DNA from 2 places in the Cereibacter sphaeroides 2.4.1 genome. Region 2 is predicted to be linked to the other one. Evidence: riboswitches for the same ligand, from Rfam matches in the RefSeq annotation. Region 2 holds a riboswitch; the other holds the start of a gene.

Region 1 (7,187 bases), 780 kb from region 2:
TGATGGATCTGGCCCAGGCCCATGTGCTGGGCCTGAACCGCCTGCTCGACGGCGGCCCGAACCGGGTCTTCTGCCTCGGCACCGGGCGCGGCTTCTCGGTGCGCGAGGTGATCGAACAATCGCGCGCCGTAACCAACCGCGAAGTGCCCATCCTGTTCGGCGACCGCCGGTCGGGCGATGCGGCGGCCCTCGTCTGCGGCTCGGAGCGCGCGGTGCGTGAACTGGGATGGGAGCCCGAGCTTTCGACCCTGCCGCACATGATCGCCGATGCCTGGCGCTGGCATCGGGCCCCGAAATTCCACGAATGAGGACCATATCTTGACCGATCCGGTGAAGGACCGCCTGACGCTGGCGCTCGAAGTGGCGGCCGAAGCCGGGCGCCTCGCGCTCGATTTCTTCGCCCGCCGCGAGAGCCTCGCGGTCGAGGCCAAGGCCAGCCCGCAGGACATCGTGAGCCGCGCCGATCGCGAGGTCGAGACGCTGATCCGCGCCCGCATCGCCGCGCGCTTCCCCGACGATGGGGTGCTGGGCGAGGAGCATGGCGCAGAGGAGGGCAGGTCGGGCTTCACCTGGGTGATCGACCCGATCGACGGCACCGCGCCCTTCCTGGCCGGGCTGCCGCACTGGTGCGTGGTGCTCGCGCTGCAGGAGGAGGGGCGCACCGTCGCGGGGGTGATCGAACATCCGCTCGCGCGCGAGACCTTCTCGGCGCAGCGGGGGCAGGGAGCCTTCCTGAACGGCGAGCGGCTCCGCGCGCGCGAGGATCTCACCATCGGCTCCTGCAACGTGGCGCTCGGCGCAAGCCACCGCACCTCGCCCGACTTCGCCTCGGCGCTGGTGCGCGAACTGATGCGGCGGGGCGGCATGTTCTACCGCAACGGCTCGGGCGCGATCATGCTGGCCTCGGTCGCGGCGGGCCGGCTCGGCGGCTATTACGAGCCGCACATGAACCCTTGGGACTGTCTGGCGGCCATGCTGATGGTCGAGGAAGCCGGAGGACGCACTGCCCCCTTTCCCGAAGACGCCGCCGGTGGCATGGTGCTCGTCGCCGCACCGAAGGTGTGGGACGATCTGACAGCCGTCGTGAAGGCAGCAGAGGGACAGGCAGGATGAAGGGAACGACAGGCGCCGCGCTTCTTGCGGCGGCTCTGGCACTGGCGGGCTGCGGCGGGGGCGCCAAGGCGCCCGAGGGACGCGGCGAGATGTCCGGGCAGCCCGAGGTGATGCGGATGGTGAGCGATTACGCCAAGCTCTACCATGTGCCGCCGTCGCTGATGCACCGGATCGTGAAGCGCGAAAGCGGCTACAATCCGGGGGCCAAGAACGGGCCCTATATGGGGCTCATGCAGATCCATCCCCAGACGGCCAAGACCATGGGCTATCGCGGCGCGCCCGAAAGCCTGCTCGACGCCAAGACGAACCTCACCTACGGCGGGAAATATCTCCGCGGGGCGTGGCTCGTGGCGCAGGGCGACGAAGAGCGCGCGATCCAGTGGTATCGCAACGGCTATTACTACGAGGCCAAGCGCCTCGGCCTCCTGGAAGAGACCGGCCTGCGCTGAGCGCGGGCGCCAGGATCCGCAGACGCTGCCCCGAGGGCGCAGGTCCACTGGAGGTCGCGGAGGCGCGGCTCCGGTGGCTCGTCCGTTTCGCCGGAACGAGATCCTCCCAGCACGAGCCGGCACTCCGCCGCCGGTCATCCGCGCTTCGCGAAATGCAGGGCGTGGCTGTCGGCTCGCCGTCCGCGCCTCCCGCACGGCCCTTGCGCCGGGCCGCGGCTTCGCGTTAAGCCTATCCGGAGTGACAGGGGCGTCCGGGACCTTCCCGGGCTGAGAAGCACCCTTTGAACCTGAACCAGGTCATGCTGGCGGAGGAAGTCGCGATGCTGCAGGTCCCGCACTTGAATGCATTTCGCCTCCCTCCGTCACGGAAGGAGAGCGATGGACGGCTGCGGAACCTATCTCGACACCATGCGGCGCGAGGCGCCGCTGGTGCAATGCATCACCAATTTCGTCGCCATGAATGTCGTGGCCAACGTGCTTCTGGCGGCGGGTGCCTCGCCCGCGATGGTGCATGACGCCGAGGAATCCGGCGAGTTCGCCGCCATTGCGCAGGCGCTGACGATCAACATGGGCACGCCGAGCCCCCGCTGGGTCGAGGGGATGGAGGCCGCGGCGCGTGGTGCTGCGGCGGCCGGGCGGCCCTGGGTGCTCGATCCGGTGGCGGTGGGCGCCACGGCCTTCCGCCGCGGCCTCGGTGCCCGGCTTCTGGCGCTGAAGCCCACCGTCATCCGCGGCAATGCCTCGGAAATCCTCGCGCTGGCAGGGGCCGAGACCCGGGGCAAGGGCGCTGACAGCGCCGATCCGGTCGCGGCCGCCGAGGCGGCGGCGCAGCGCCTTGCCGAAAGCTCGGGCGCGGTGGTCGCGGTGACGGGGCCGGTGGATTTCGTGACCGACGGCCGGCGCGGCATCCGCTGCGCCAACGGCCATCCGCTCATGCCGCGGGTGACCGCGCTCGGCTGCTCGCTGACCGGGATCGTGGGCGCCTTCGCGGCGACCCGGCCGCCGTTCGAGGCGACGGCGGCGGCGCTCGCCTTCTTCGGGCTCGCGGGCGAAGAGGCCGCAAAGACAGCGACCGGGCCCGGCAGCTTCCAGGTGGCTTTCCTCGACGCGCTCCACACCCTGTCGCCCGAGGCGCTCGACCGTGGCGCCAGGCTGGAGGCCGCATGAACCTCTCGCTCTATTTCGTGACGCCGGACGGGGCCGAGGGTCTCGAGCAGCTGGTGGCGGCGGCCGTCCGGGGAGGGGCCACGCTCGTCCAGCTCCGCGACAAGCACCGCTCCGACGCGGAGCTGATCCCGCTCGCGCGGCGGCTGGTGGCGGCGCTCGACGCCCAAGGCGTGCCGCTCATCGTGAACGACCGGATCGAGGTGGTGCTGGCCTCGGGGGCGGCGGGGCTTCATGTGGGGCAGGGCGATCTGGGCGTGGCCGAAGCGCGGCGCCGGATCGGGCCCGACCGTCTCCTCGGCCTCTCCGTCGAGGCGCCGGAGCATCTGGAGGCGCTGCCCCTCGGGATCGTCGATTATGTGGGGGCGGGGCCGGTGCGGGCCACGGCCTCGAAGCCCGACCATGCGCCTCCCATCGGCTTCGAGGGGCTTGCGCGGCTGGTGGCGGCGGCACCCGTCCCGGCGGTCGCCATCGGCGGGCTGGGCGCGGGGGATGCCCACGCGGTGAAGGCCGCGGGCGCGGCCGGCATGGCCATCGTCTCGGCCATCGGCGCGGCCGCGGATCCGGAGGCCGCCGCCCGGGCGCTGGCGCTCGAATGGGAGCGCGCATGATCCCGAACATCCTCTCGGTCGCGGGCTCGGACCCGTCGGGCGGCGCAGGCATTCAGGCCGACATCAAGGCCATCGGCGCGAACGGCGGCTATGGCATGGCGGTGCTGACGGCGCTCACCGCGCAGAACACGCGCGGCGTGACGGGGATCGAGCTGATCCCGCCCGCCTTCGTGACGGCGCAGCTGCAGGCGATCTTTGCCGATGTGCGGGTGGATGCGGTCAAGATCGGCATGCTCGGCACGGCGGCCGTCACCGAGGCGGTGGCGGCGGAGCTGGCGGGGCAGGCGGCGCCCATCGTGCTCGATCCGGTGATGGTGGCCAAGGGCGGCGACCGGCTTCTGGCGGCCGAGGCGGTGGCGGCGCTGCGCAGCAGGCTCATGCCGCTCGCGCGGATCGTCACGCCGAACCTGCCCGAGGCGGCCGACCTTCTGGGCGAGGCCGAAGTGTCCGACCGTGCCGGGATGGAGCGGCAGGCGCGCGCCCTTCTGGCGCTGGGGCCCGCCGCGGTGCTGCTCAAGGGCGGGCATCTGGCGGGCGCGGACTGCCCGGATCTCTATCTCGACCGCGACCGGGCGGAGTGGCTGGTCAGCCCCCGCACCGACACGCGCAACACGCACGGGACGGGCTGCACGCTCTCCTCGGCGCTGGCCACGCAGCTCGCGCTGCTGGGCGATCCGCTGGCGGCCTGCCGGGCGGCCAAGACCTATGTCTCGCGCGCCATCGCCGGCGCCGAGGCGCTTTCGGTCGGAAGCGGGCACGGCCCCACCGACCATTTCTTCCTGATGAGGAGCCCTTCATGAAACGCGCAGCCCTTCTGGCCCTCCTGCTGCCGGCCCCCGCCATGGCCGAGCCCCTGACCGTGGTGCTCGACTGGTTCGTGAACCCCGACCATGGGCCCATCATCGTGGCCGAGCGTCAGGGGTGGTTCGCAGAAGCGGGTCTCGAGGTCGAGATCGTGGCCCCCGCCGATCCGGCCGATCCGCCGAAGATGGCGGCCTCGGGGCAGGCGGATCTGGCGGTGACCTACCAGCCGCAGCTCTATCTCCAGCATGCCGAGGGGCTGCCGCTCAAGCGCGTGGGCACGCTGGTCGAGAGCCCGCTCTATTGCGTGATGGCCAAGGCCGACGGCCCCGTGCAGGGTCTGGCCGATCTGAAGGGGCGCAAGGTGGGCTTCTCGGTCGCGGGGATCGAGGAGGCGCTGCTGCACACGATGCTGCGCACGAACGGGGTCGAGCCCGCCGAAGTGGAGTTCGTCAACGTGAACTTCGCCCTGACGCCGGCGCTGGCCAGCGGGCAGGCCGATGCGGTGGCGGGAGCCTTCCGCAATTTCGAGCTGCACCAGATCGCGGCGGCGGGGTCGGAGGGCCGCTGCTTCCTGCCGGAAGAGAACGGCGTGCCGAGCTACGAGGAGCTGATCTATGTGGCCAATCCCGACCGGATGGACCGCGAGAAGGTGGTGGCCTTCCTGAAGGTGACCGAGCGCGCGGCGGGCTTCATCGCCGATCACCCCGAAGAGGCGTGGGAGATCTTCCGCGGCTGGTCGGCCGAGGTCGATGACGATCTGAACGCCGCCGCTTGGGGCGATACGCTTCCCCATTTCGCGGCCCATCCCATGGCACTCGACGCGGACCGTTACGCGGCCTTCGGGCGCTACATGGCCGAGGTGGGTCTGATCCCCGCTGCGCCGGAAGTGGCCGAGGTGGCGATGGATCTCTCGGCCCCGGCCGACTGATGGCGTTCGGCATCGAGGGCTCGGCCACTCTGGCGGGCCGCCCCCTCTTCCGCGACCTCGACCTGCAGCTCGCGCCGGGCTGGACCTGCCTGCTGGGGCCGTCCGGCGCGGGCAAGAGCACGATCCTGCGGCTCCTCGCGGGCCTGCCCACCGCGGCGCGCTTCGAGGGCCGGATCTCGGCGCCGCCGCGCATCGCCTGGATGGCGCAGCAGGATCTGCTGCAGGAGCGCGCGAACCTTCTGGGCAATGTGCTTATCGGGCAGCGGCTGTCGGGGGCGCCTCTGGACGAGGGGCGGGCGCGGGCGCTTCTGGCGGCGGTGGGCCTCGAGGGGCTCGAGGCGCGGCGTCCGGCCAGCCTGTCCGGCGGGCAGCGGCAGCGGGTGGCGCTGGCGCGCGCGCTGATGGAGGAGGCGCCGCTGGCGCTGCTGGACGAGCCCTTCTCGGCGCTCGATCCCGCCACGCGGCGGCGGATGCAGGATCTGGCCTGCGCGCGCCTCGCCGGGACCGCCGTCCTGATGGTCACCCACGACCCGCTCGAGGCGCTGAGGCTGGGCGATCGGGTGTGGCTTCTGGAGGAAGGCAGGCTCCGGCCCGTGTCGCTGCCCGACGGGCCGGTGCCGCGCCCGCTGCCCGCGCTTGCAGCCGAGGCCGAGGCGCTGATGGCGCGGCTTGCGGCATGAGGGCGCTCGCGACGGGCCTCGCGCTGCTGGCGCTCTGGCAGGCGGTCGTGAGCCTCTCGGGCGCGCCGCCCTATATCCTGCCCGGCCCCGCCGCGGTGCTGCGCGCGCTGGCGGAGAACCGCGGGATGCTTGCGCGGAACGGTCTCGCCACGCTGGCCGAGATCCTGCTGGGCCTCGGGCTCGGGCTGCTGATCGGGCTGGCCGCGGGGTTGGCGACGGCGCTTTCCACGCAGGTGGAGCGGCTTCTGCGCCCGCTCCTCGTGCTCAGTCAGGCGGTGCCGGTCTTCGCGCTGGCGCCGATCCTCACGCTCTGGCTGGGTTACGGGATGGGCTCGAAGGTGGCGGTGGTGGTGCTCATCACCTTCTTCCCGGTGGCCTCGGCCCTGCATGACGGGCTGCGCGCCACGCCCGAGGCCGCGCTCGATCTGGCGCGGCTCGCGCGGGCGCCGCGCTGGCGGACGCTGGTGTGGCTGCGGCTGCCCCATGCGCTGCCGCATCTGGCGGCGGCCCTCCGCATCGCGGCGGTCTATGCGCCCATCGGGGCGGTGATCGGCGAATGGGTGGGATCCTCGGCGGGGCTCGGCCATCTGATGCTGCTCGCCAACGCACGGATGAAGACCGACCTCATGTTCGCGGCGCTGGCGGTTCTGGCGGCGATGACGCTCGGACTGCGGGCCGCGACGGATCGGGGTCTCCGCCGCCTCGGGCTCTGAGCCTCAGGCGGCGCCGGTCACCGGCACGCGGATCTCGAAGGCCGCGCCGCCTTCGGTTGCAAGCGTGCGGATCGTGCCGCCGGCCTGCCCGATGAGGCCCGCCACCATCCGCACGCCGAAGCCTGCCTGCGCTGTCAGATCGAAGCCCTCGGGCAATCCCGGCCCGTCATCCTCGACCCGCAGCACGAGCGCATCTCCCTCCCGGCCGCAGGCCACGCGGATACGGGGCGTGGGGCCTGCATGTTTCAGCGCATTGGTCACCAGTTCGTTCAGCGCGAGCGAGAGGGCGATGGCACTGTCGGCCGAGACCTGCGCGCTGCCCTGCAGCTCGGCCTCGATGCGGGCGCGCCCGCCCTCGGCCCCCTCGATGGCGGCGCAGAGCGCCGGCACGAACGGGCCGAAGTCCACCGTCTCGCTGGCGCCGAACTGGTGGAGCAGGTCGTAGGTCTTGGCGATGGCGCCGATCTGGCCCTGGATCCGCGCCATCCGTTCGCGCATCGCGGGCTCCTGCACGCCGCGCCGCTGCAGCGCCACGAGGCTCGAGATGAGCTGAAGGTTGTTCTTCACCCGGTGATGCACCTCGCGCAACAGCATCTCGTTCCGGGCGAGGGTGCTGCGGAGCGCGCGGGTGCGCTCGGTCACGATCTCGTCGAGGTCCGCGTTCATCCGCTCCAGATCGAAGCGGGCCTGCTCCAGCTCGCGCACCGACTGGAGAAGCCGCCGGG
Region 2 (7,187 bases):
CCGAGGTCTGCGCAGCCTGCCACGGGATGAAGTTCGTCCCGATCCGCAGCCTGTCGGAACCGGGCGGCCCCGAGCTGCCCGAGGATCAGGTCCGGGCCTATGCCACGCAGTTCACCGTGACCGACGAGGAAACGGGTGAGGACCGCGAGGGCAAGCCCACCGACCACTTCCCCCATTCGGCGCTGGAGAACGCGCCCGACCTCTCGCTCATGGCGAAGGCGCGGGCGGGCTTCCACGGCCCGATGGGCACCGGCATCAGCCAGCTCTTCAACGGCATCGGCGGGCCGGAATACATCTACTCGGTGCTGACGGGCTTCCCGGAAGAGCCGCCGAAATGCGCCGAAGGCCATGAGCCGGACGGCTTCTACTACAACCGCGCCTTCCAGAACGGTTCGGTCCCCGACACCTGCAAGGACGCGAACGGCGTGAAGACCACCGCCGGCTCGTGGATCGCCATGCCGCCTCCGCTCATGGACGATCTGGTGGAATATGCCGACGGCCACGACGCCAGCGTTCATGCGATGGCAGAAGACGTCTCGGCCTTCCTGATGTGGGCGGCCGAACCGAAGCTGATGGCCCGCAAGCAGGCCGGCTTCACCGCCGTCATGTTCCTGACCGTGCTGTCGGTGCTGCTCTACCTCACGAACAAGCGGCTCTGGGCCGGCGTGAAGGGCAAGAAGAAGACGAACGTCTGATCCCCGGGATCGATGAGGACAGGCCCCGCTTCGGCGGGGCCTTTTCCGTTCAGGGGCCGAGGTAGGCGCGGAGTGCCGGCGGCGGATCGGCAAAAAGCGCCGCCGTCGGCTGCGGCGCCTCGGCCCGACCGTCCGCCACGAGGATGGTGCGGTGGGCGAAGCGGCGCGCATCCTCGGGGTCGTGCGTGACCATCAGCACCGTGGCCCCGGTCTCGGCCGCGATCTCGGAGACGAGCGCCAGCATCTCGGCCTTGAGCGCGGGCCCGAGCGCGGCGAAGGGCTCGTCGAGGAGCAGGATCGGCCGCGCCCGCAGGAGCGCCCGGGCGAGCGCCGCCCGCCCCTGCTGCCCTCCCGAGAGCCGCCCCGGCTTCGCCTCCCCGAGACCCGCAAGACCCACACGCTCCAGCGCCTCGGCGATCCGCGCGCGGTCTCCGGCCGCAAGCCGCAGGGCGGGCGAGATCCCGAGCCCCAGATTTTCACGCAGCGTGAGATGCGGGAAGAGATTCTGGTCCTGAAACAGAAGGCTCACCTGCCGCTCGCCGGGACCGAGCGGGCCGAGATCCCGGCCCTGCCAGAGGATGCGCCCCTCGGCCGGGGCGAGGAAGCCCGCGATCGCCATGAGGAGCGTGGACTTGCCCCCGCCCGACGGCCCGATCACCGCGATCCGCTCGCCCGCGCAGGCCGTGGCATCGGCGCGGAGCGTGAAATCGCCCTGCCGGATCAGCAGGCGGTCAAGATGCAGCATGGCGGCCTCCGCGGTCGAAGATCCAGAAGAGGGCGAAGCTCGTGAGCACCAGAAGCAGCGCCGCCCCCGCCGCCTCTTCCAGCCGGTAGGCACCCATCAGCCGCTGGACGAGAAGCGGCAGCGTGGCGCCCCCCTCGGCGGCAAAGAGCGCGATGACGCCCAGATCCCCCATCGCCAGCGCCGACGCCACGCCCAGAGCGAAGCCCAGCGGACGGCGCAGCCGCGGCAGCGTGAGCCAGCGCAGCCGCGCCATGCCGCCAAGGCCCAGAGCCGCGGCGAGCCGGCCGTAATCGGCCTCAAGCGCGCGCGCCTCGGGTGCGAGGATGCGATAGGCGAAGGGCAGCGTGAGCGTGGCATTGACGAGCATCGTCACCGGCAGCGCGACCAGCGTCGGATTGAGGACGGGATGGACAGCAAGGAACAGCCCGGTGCCGAGGACGAGCGAGGAGGCGGCGAGCGGCAGGGTCGCCACCAGCCCGAAGCGGGGGCCCGCCAGCGCCAGCACCAGCGCGCCGGTCACCGAGAGGGCGGCCGAGGGCAGTGCCACCGCGAGCGACCGGCCCGCCGCGGCCCAGACATCGGACGGCAGATGGAGAAGCCCCGGCGCCCCGCGCGCGGCGACCATGCCGAGCGGCAGAAGGAGGAAAGCCGCGGCCAGCGCCAGCGCCAAGCCGTCCGCCCCGCGCCGCCAGCCCCCCGGCGCGAGGGGCACAGGCGCGCGGTCGAGCCCTGCGCCGAAGGCCGAGGGCAGCGACAGGGCGCCAGTGGCCAGCACCGCTGCCCCGCAGAGTGCGAATTGCAGCGCAGCCAGCAGCGCCGCGCGGCCCAGGTCGAACTCGAACCGCAGGGCCTGATAGATCGCAAGCTCCACCGTCGTGGCCCGCGGGCCGCCGCCCAGCGTCAGGGCCACGGCGAAGCTCGACAGGCAGATCACGAAGACCACCAGCGCCACGCCCGGCACCACCGCCCGCAGCATCGGCCATTCCAGATGCCGCGCCACATCGGCCGGCCGGAAGCCGAGCGCGGCCGCCAGCCGGAAACGCTCGGACGGGATCGCGAGCCAGCCCTGCAGGATCAGCCGGACGGCGAAGGGCATGTTGAAGAAGACATGGGCCAGCACGACACCGTGGAGCCCGTAGATCGAAAGCGCGGGCAGGCCCACGGCCTCGAGCCCCCGGTTCAGCAGCCCCGCCCGGCCGAAAACCGCGATCAGCCCAAGGACCGCCACGATCACCGGCAGCAGGAAGGGCGCGCCCAGCAGCGCGATCATCAGTCGACGGCCGGGGAAGCTGCGGCGGGCGAGCGCGCGGGCCACCGGCACCGCCAGCAGAACCGAGACCACCGCAGACAGTGCCGCCTGCAGGACGGTGAAGCGCACTGCCGCCCAATCGGCCGGACCGAGCGCGCCGCCGCCCGCCCGCGCCATCACGAGCGCGAGCGGGCCCAGCGTCAGCGCGGCCAGCGCCGCGGCGACGATCAGCGCGCCAGCGCGTCTTGCCATTCGGCCAGAGCCTCGGGCCGGAGGGCGAGCGCCTCGTCAGCCGACAGCAGAAGCGAGGTCTCGGGCTGCACCAGCGTCTCGAACCCCTCGGGCAGGCCCGCGGCGGGCAGCTTCGCCGGATACATCCAGTTCGTCGTGGGCAGCACCGACTGCACCGGCTCCTCCAGCAGGAAGGCCATGAAGCGGTCGGCCAGCTCCGGCTGGTCGGTCGCGGCCAGCTTGCCCGCCACCTCGACCTGCAGATAGTGCCCCTCGCGGAAGGCGGCCGCAGTCTTGGTATCGTCCTCCTCAGCGATCAGATGGTAGGCGGGCGAGGTGGTGTAGCTCAGCACCATGTCGGCCTCGCCCTCCATGAAGAGGCCGTAGGCCTCGGACCAGCCGGGCGTCACCGTCACGATATTGTCGGCGAGCCCCTCCCAGATCTCGGGCGCGCGGTCGCCGTAGGCCGCCTCCACCCACATCAGAAGGCCCAGACCCGGGGTCGAGCTGCGCGGATCCTGGATGACGATCTTGGAGTCCGACGCCGCCAGCTCCTCGAACGAGGCCGGCACATCTTCCATCCTGCGGTCATGGACGAAGGCGAACCAGCCCCAGTCGAAGGGCAGGAACACCGGATCCTCCCAGGCCACCGGCAGATCGAGCGGCGTGCTCACGCCGTGCGGAGCGAAGAGGCCGGTCGCGGCCGCCGCCGCCGTGAGGTTCGTGTCGAGCCCCAGAACCACATCGGCCTCGCTCCGCGCGCCCTCGAGCTGGAGCCGCGCCAGAAGCGCCGCCCCGTCGCCCGCGGCGACGAAGCGCAGGTCGCAGGCGCAGGTCTCCTCGAAGGCTTTCTCGACCGCGGGGCCAGGACCCCATTCCGAGGTGAAGCTGTCGTAGGTCAGCACCGTCAGCACGGGCGTCTCGGCCGCGGCCGTTCCCGCAGCCAGCGCAACACAGGAAGCAACGATCGGAAGTCTCATCTCATCCTCCTCTTCGACGCGGAACGGAACGGGATGAGGAGCCATGCACCTTCCCTCCGCCGGTCCTAACCGGGTCAGGTTCAACGGGTTCGCGCGCAGCGTCTCAGCCCTTGCGGGCACCCCGAGGTGGGACAGACCATAGCGGGGCGGCCCGCCGCCGCAACAGGAAAGCCGCGCCCTGCGCCAGAATCCGGTTCCCCGACGGGCGCATCTGCCCTATGGCTCGGCCAAACGGGGACGAACGTCATGAGCTACAACACTTTCGGCCACATCTTCCGCGTCACCACCTGGGGCGAGAGCCATGGGCCCGCGCTCGGCGCGACGGTGGATGGCTGCCCGCCCGGCGTCGCGATCGAGGCCGAGGCGATCCAGCACTGGCTCGACCGCCGGAAGCCCGGCCAGAACCGCTTCACCACCCAGCGGCAGGAGCCGGATGCGGTCAGGATACTGTCGGGCACCTTCGAGGGCCGCTCGACCGGCACGCCGATCCAGCTCATGATCGAGAACACCGACCAGCGGTCGAAGGACTATGGCGAGATCGCCCGGAGCTTCCGGCCGGGTCATGCCGACATCGCCTATCACTGGAAATACGGGCTGCGCGACTATCGCGGGGGCGGGCGCTCCTCGGCGCGCGAGACGGCGGCGCGGGTCGCGGCGGGCGGTGTCGCCCGGGCGGCGCTGGCGGCCTTGGTTCCCGGCCTGCGGATCGAGGGCTACATGGTCCAGATCGGGCCGCATGCTATCGACCGCGCCCGGTTCGACGCGGACGAGATCGAGCGCAACCCCTTCTGGTGCCCCGATCCCGATACGGCCGCGCTCTGGGCCGACTATCTCGACGGACTGCGCAAGGCGCACGATTCGGTGGGCGCCATCGTCGAGGTGCGGGCCTCGGGCGTGCCGGCAGGGCTCGGCGCGCCGATCTACGGCAAGCTCGACAGCGACCTCGCCGCGGCCATGATGACGATCAACGCGGTGAAGGGTGTCGAGATCGGCGAGGGGATGGCCGCGGCCTGCCTCACCGGCAGCGCCAATGCCGACGAAATCCGCATGGGCCCCGAGGGCCCCGAGTTCCTGACCAACCATGCGGGCGGCATCCTCGGCGGCATCTCGACCGGGCAGGATGTGGTGGTGCGCTTTGCGGTGAAGCCCACCTCCTCGATCCTGACCCCGCGCCGCTCGGTCACGACCGACGGGCGCGAGGTGGAGGTGGTGACGAAGGGCCGCCACGATCCCTGCGTGGGCATCCGCGCGGTGCCGGTGGGCGAGGCGATGATGGCCTGCGTGCTGCTCGACCATCTGCTGCTCGACCGCGGCCAGACCGGCGGCCTGCGCGGGACGATCGGCTAGCGCCGGGCGGCTTCGGGCACGCGCGAGAGCTGCACGGCGAGAATCCCGGCCGCGATCACGACGACGCCGGCCACGTCCCAGATCCCCATCCGCTCGCCCAGAAGCACCGCCGCCACGGCCACGCCGAAGAACGGGTTGAGGAAATGGAAGGTCGCGCCGCGGACGGCGCCGATCCGGCCGACGAGCAGGAACCAGACCCAGGTGGCGAGCAGCCCCGGCACCAGTGTGGTGTAGGCGAAGGCCGCCACGAGGCTGCCGCTCCACTGCACCTCGAGCGGGGTCTCGGTCAGCAGCGCCGCGGGCGCCAGCGCGGCCGAACCCACCAGCATCTGCAGACCCACGATCATCAGGAGGTTGCCGCCGGACGAGGCGACCCGCACCGTCAGCGTGGCCGCCGTCAGCGCGATCACGCCCGCGACGCAGAGGAGAAAGCCCAGGGCATCCTCGCCGCCCGACAGCCGCGTGCCCATGATGAGCGCCACGCCTGCCATCCCGGCCAGAAGCCCCAGCGCCGTGACGGGCCTCAGCCGCTCGTGCAGGAAGATCCAGCCCGCCAGCGCCACGAGGAGCGGCATCGTGGAGGCGACGATGGCGGCGAAACTCGCGCTCACCCAGCGCATCGCGACGAAATTGAGCCCGAGATACAAGGCGTTCTGGCAGAGACCGAAGATCACCACGCCGCGCCACTGCGCAGGGCTGAGCCGCGCCGACTGTCCCAGCGCCGCGCCGAGGGCGAGCGCGATCAGGCCCGAGCAGAGGAAGCGCAGCGAGAGCGCGCTGAGGGGCGGCGCCTGCGCCACGATGATGCGCGCCGAAGCGAAGGCCGAGGACCACATGAAGGCAAAGGCGAGGCCCATGCCGATGCTGCGCAGATCCATCCGGTCCCTCCCATGAAAAAGGGCCGCCGGATGGCGACCCTCGAACGGCTGCCGTGCCGGATCGCCGGCTCAGGCGTTCACGCTGTCCTTCAGCGCCTTGGCGATGGTGAATTTCACCTGCTTGTCGGCGGCCTTGGTCACCTGCTCGCCGGTGGCCGGATTGCGCACCTGACGCTCGGGGCGCTCGCGGCAGACGACCTTGCCGAGGCCCGGCAGCGTCACGGCACCGCCGGCGGCCACTTCACGGGCGACGATCGAGGCGATCGCATCGAGGGCCGCGTTGGCCGTCTTCTTGTCCGAGCCCATCTCGTCAGCAAGGGTCGCGACGAGCTGCGTCTTGGTCATCGGTTTCGACATGAGAGTCTCCTGGTCTTGCCCCGCTGGACGCGGGGTCTGTTCCTGCCTCTGGGGGCGAATTCAAGGGCTACACCTTGTTTTGCAGCATAAAGCAAGCCCTATTCCCGGCTTGCCGCCGCGTCAACTCACTACAGGAACGCCGTTTCCTCAAAGCTGCGCAGCTTTCGGCTGTGGATGCGCTCGATCGGTGTCTCGCGCAACATTTCCATGGCGCGAATTCCGATCCTGAGGTGCCGCGCCACCTGGGTCCGGTAGAAATCGCTGGCCATGCCCGGCAGTTTCAATTCCCCGTGCAGCGGCTTGTCGGACACGCAGAGGAGGGTTCCGTAGGGCACGCGGAAGCGGAAGCCGTTCGCCGCGATGGTCGCGCTCTCCATGTCGAGCGCCACGGCGCGGCTCTGGCTCAGCCGCTGGACCGGGCCCGACTGGTCGCGCAGTTCCCAGTTGCGGTTGTCGATGGTGGCCACCGTGCCCGTCCGCATGATGCGCTTGAGCTCGTAGCCCTGCAGCTGCGTCACCTCCTCGACCGCATCCTCGAGCGCGATCTGGATCTCGGCCAGCGCCGGGATCGGCACCCAGACCGGCAGATCGTCGTCTAGCACATGGTCTTCGCGCAGATAGGCATGGGCCAGCACGAAATCCCCGAGGCTCTGCGAGTTCCGCAGGCCCGCGCAATGGCCCACCATCAGCCAGGCGTGCGGGCGC

The links. Region 2 has a riboswitch for thiamine pyrophosphate ahead of thiB (thiamine ABC transporter substrate binding subunit). Riboswitches for the same ligand answer to the same signal wherever they lie in the genome.
Region 1: linked by a shared signal. The riboswitch ahead of thiM (hydroxyethylthiazole kinase) and the one ahead of thiB (thiamine ABC transporter substrate binding subunit) in region 2 are both predicted to bind thiamine pyrophosphate.

What each region holds. Positions count from the first base shown of each region.
Region 1 is NC_007493.2:2,383,212-2,390,398, reverse strand. It holds gene galE (UDP-glucose 4-epimerase GalE) at 1-308, shown strand, start outside; gene RSP_RS11565 (inositol monophosphatase family protein) at 319-1,113, shown strand; gene RSP_RS11560 (lytic transglycosylase domain-containing protein) at 1,110-1,562, shown strand; TPP riboswitch at 1,796-1,893, shown strand; gene thiM (hydroxyethylthiazole kinase) at 1,941-2,729, shown strand; gene thiE (thiamine phosphate synthase) at 2,726-3,337, shown strand; gene thiD (bifunctional hydroxymethylpyrimidine kinase/phosphomethylpyrimidine kinase) at 3,334-4,137, shown strand; gene RSP_RS11540 (ABC transporter substrate-binding protein) at 4,134-5,069, shown strand; gene RSP_RS11535 (ABC transporter ATP-binding protein) at 5,069-5,749, shown strand; gene RSP_RS11530 (ABC transporter permease) at 5,746-6,462, shown strand; gene RSP_RS11525 (sensor histidine kinase) at 6,466-7,187, opposite strand, start outside.
Region 2 is NC_007493.2:3,165,657-3,172,843, reverse strand. It holds gene petC (cytochrome c1) at 1-695, shown strand, start outside; gene RSP_RS15345 (thiamine ABC transporter ATP-binding protein) at 745-1,440, opposite strand; gene RSP_RS15340 (thiamine/thiamine pyrophosphate ABC transporter permease ThiP) at 1,427-2,941, opposite strand; gene thiB (thiamine ABC transporter substrate binding subunit) at 2,917-3,900, opposite strand; TPP riboswitch at 3,935-4,034, opposite strand; gene aroC (chorismate synthase) at 4,147-5,247, shown strand; gene RSP_RS15325 (DMT family transporter) at 5,244-6,125, opposite strand; gene RSP_RS15320 (HU family DNA-binding protein) at 6,195-6,482, opposite strand; gene RSP_RS15315 (AMP nucleosidase) at 6,611-7,187, opposite strand, start outside.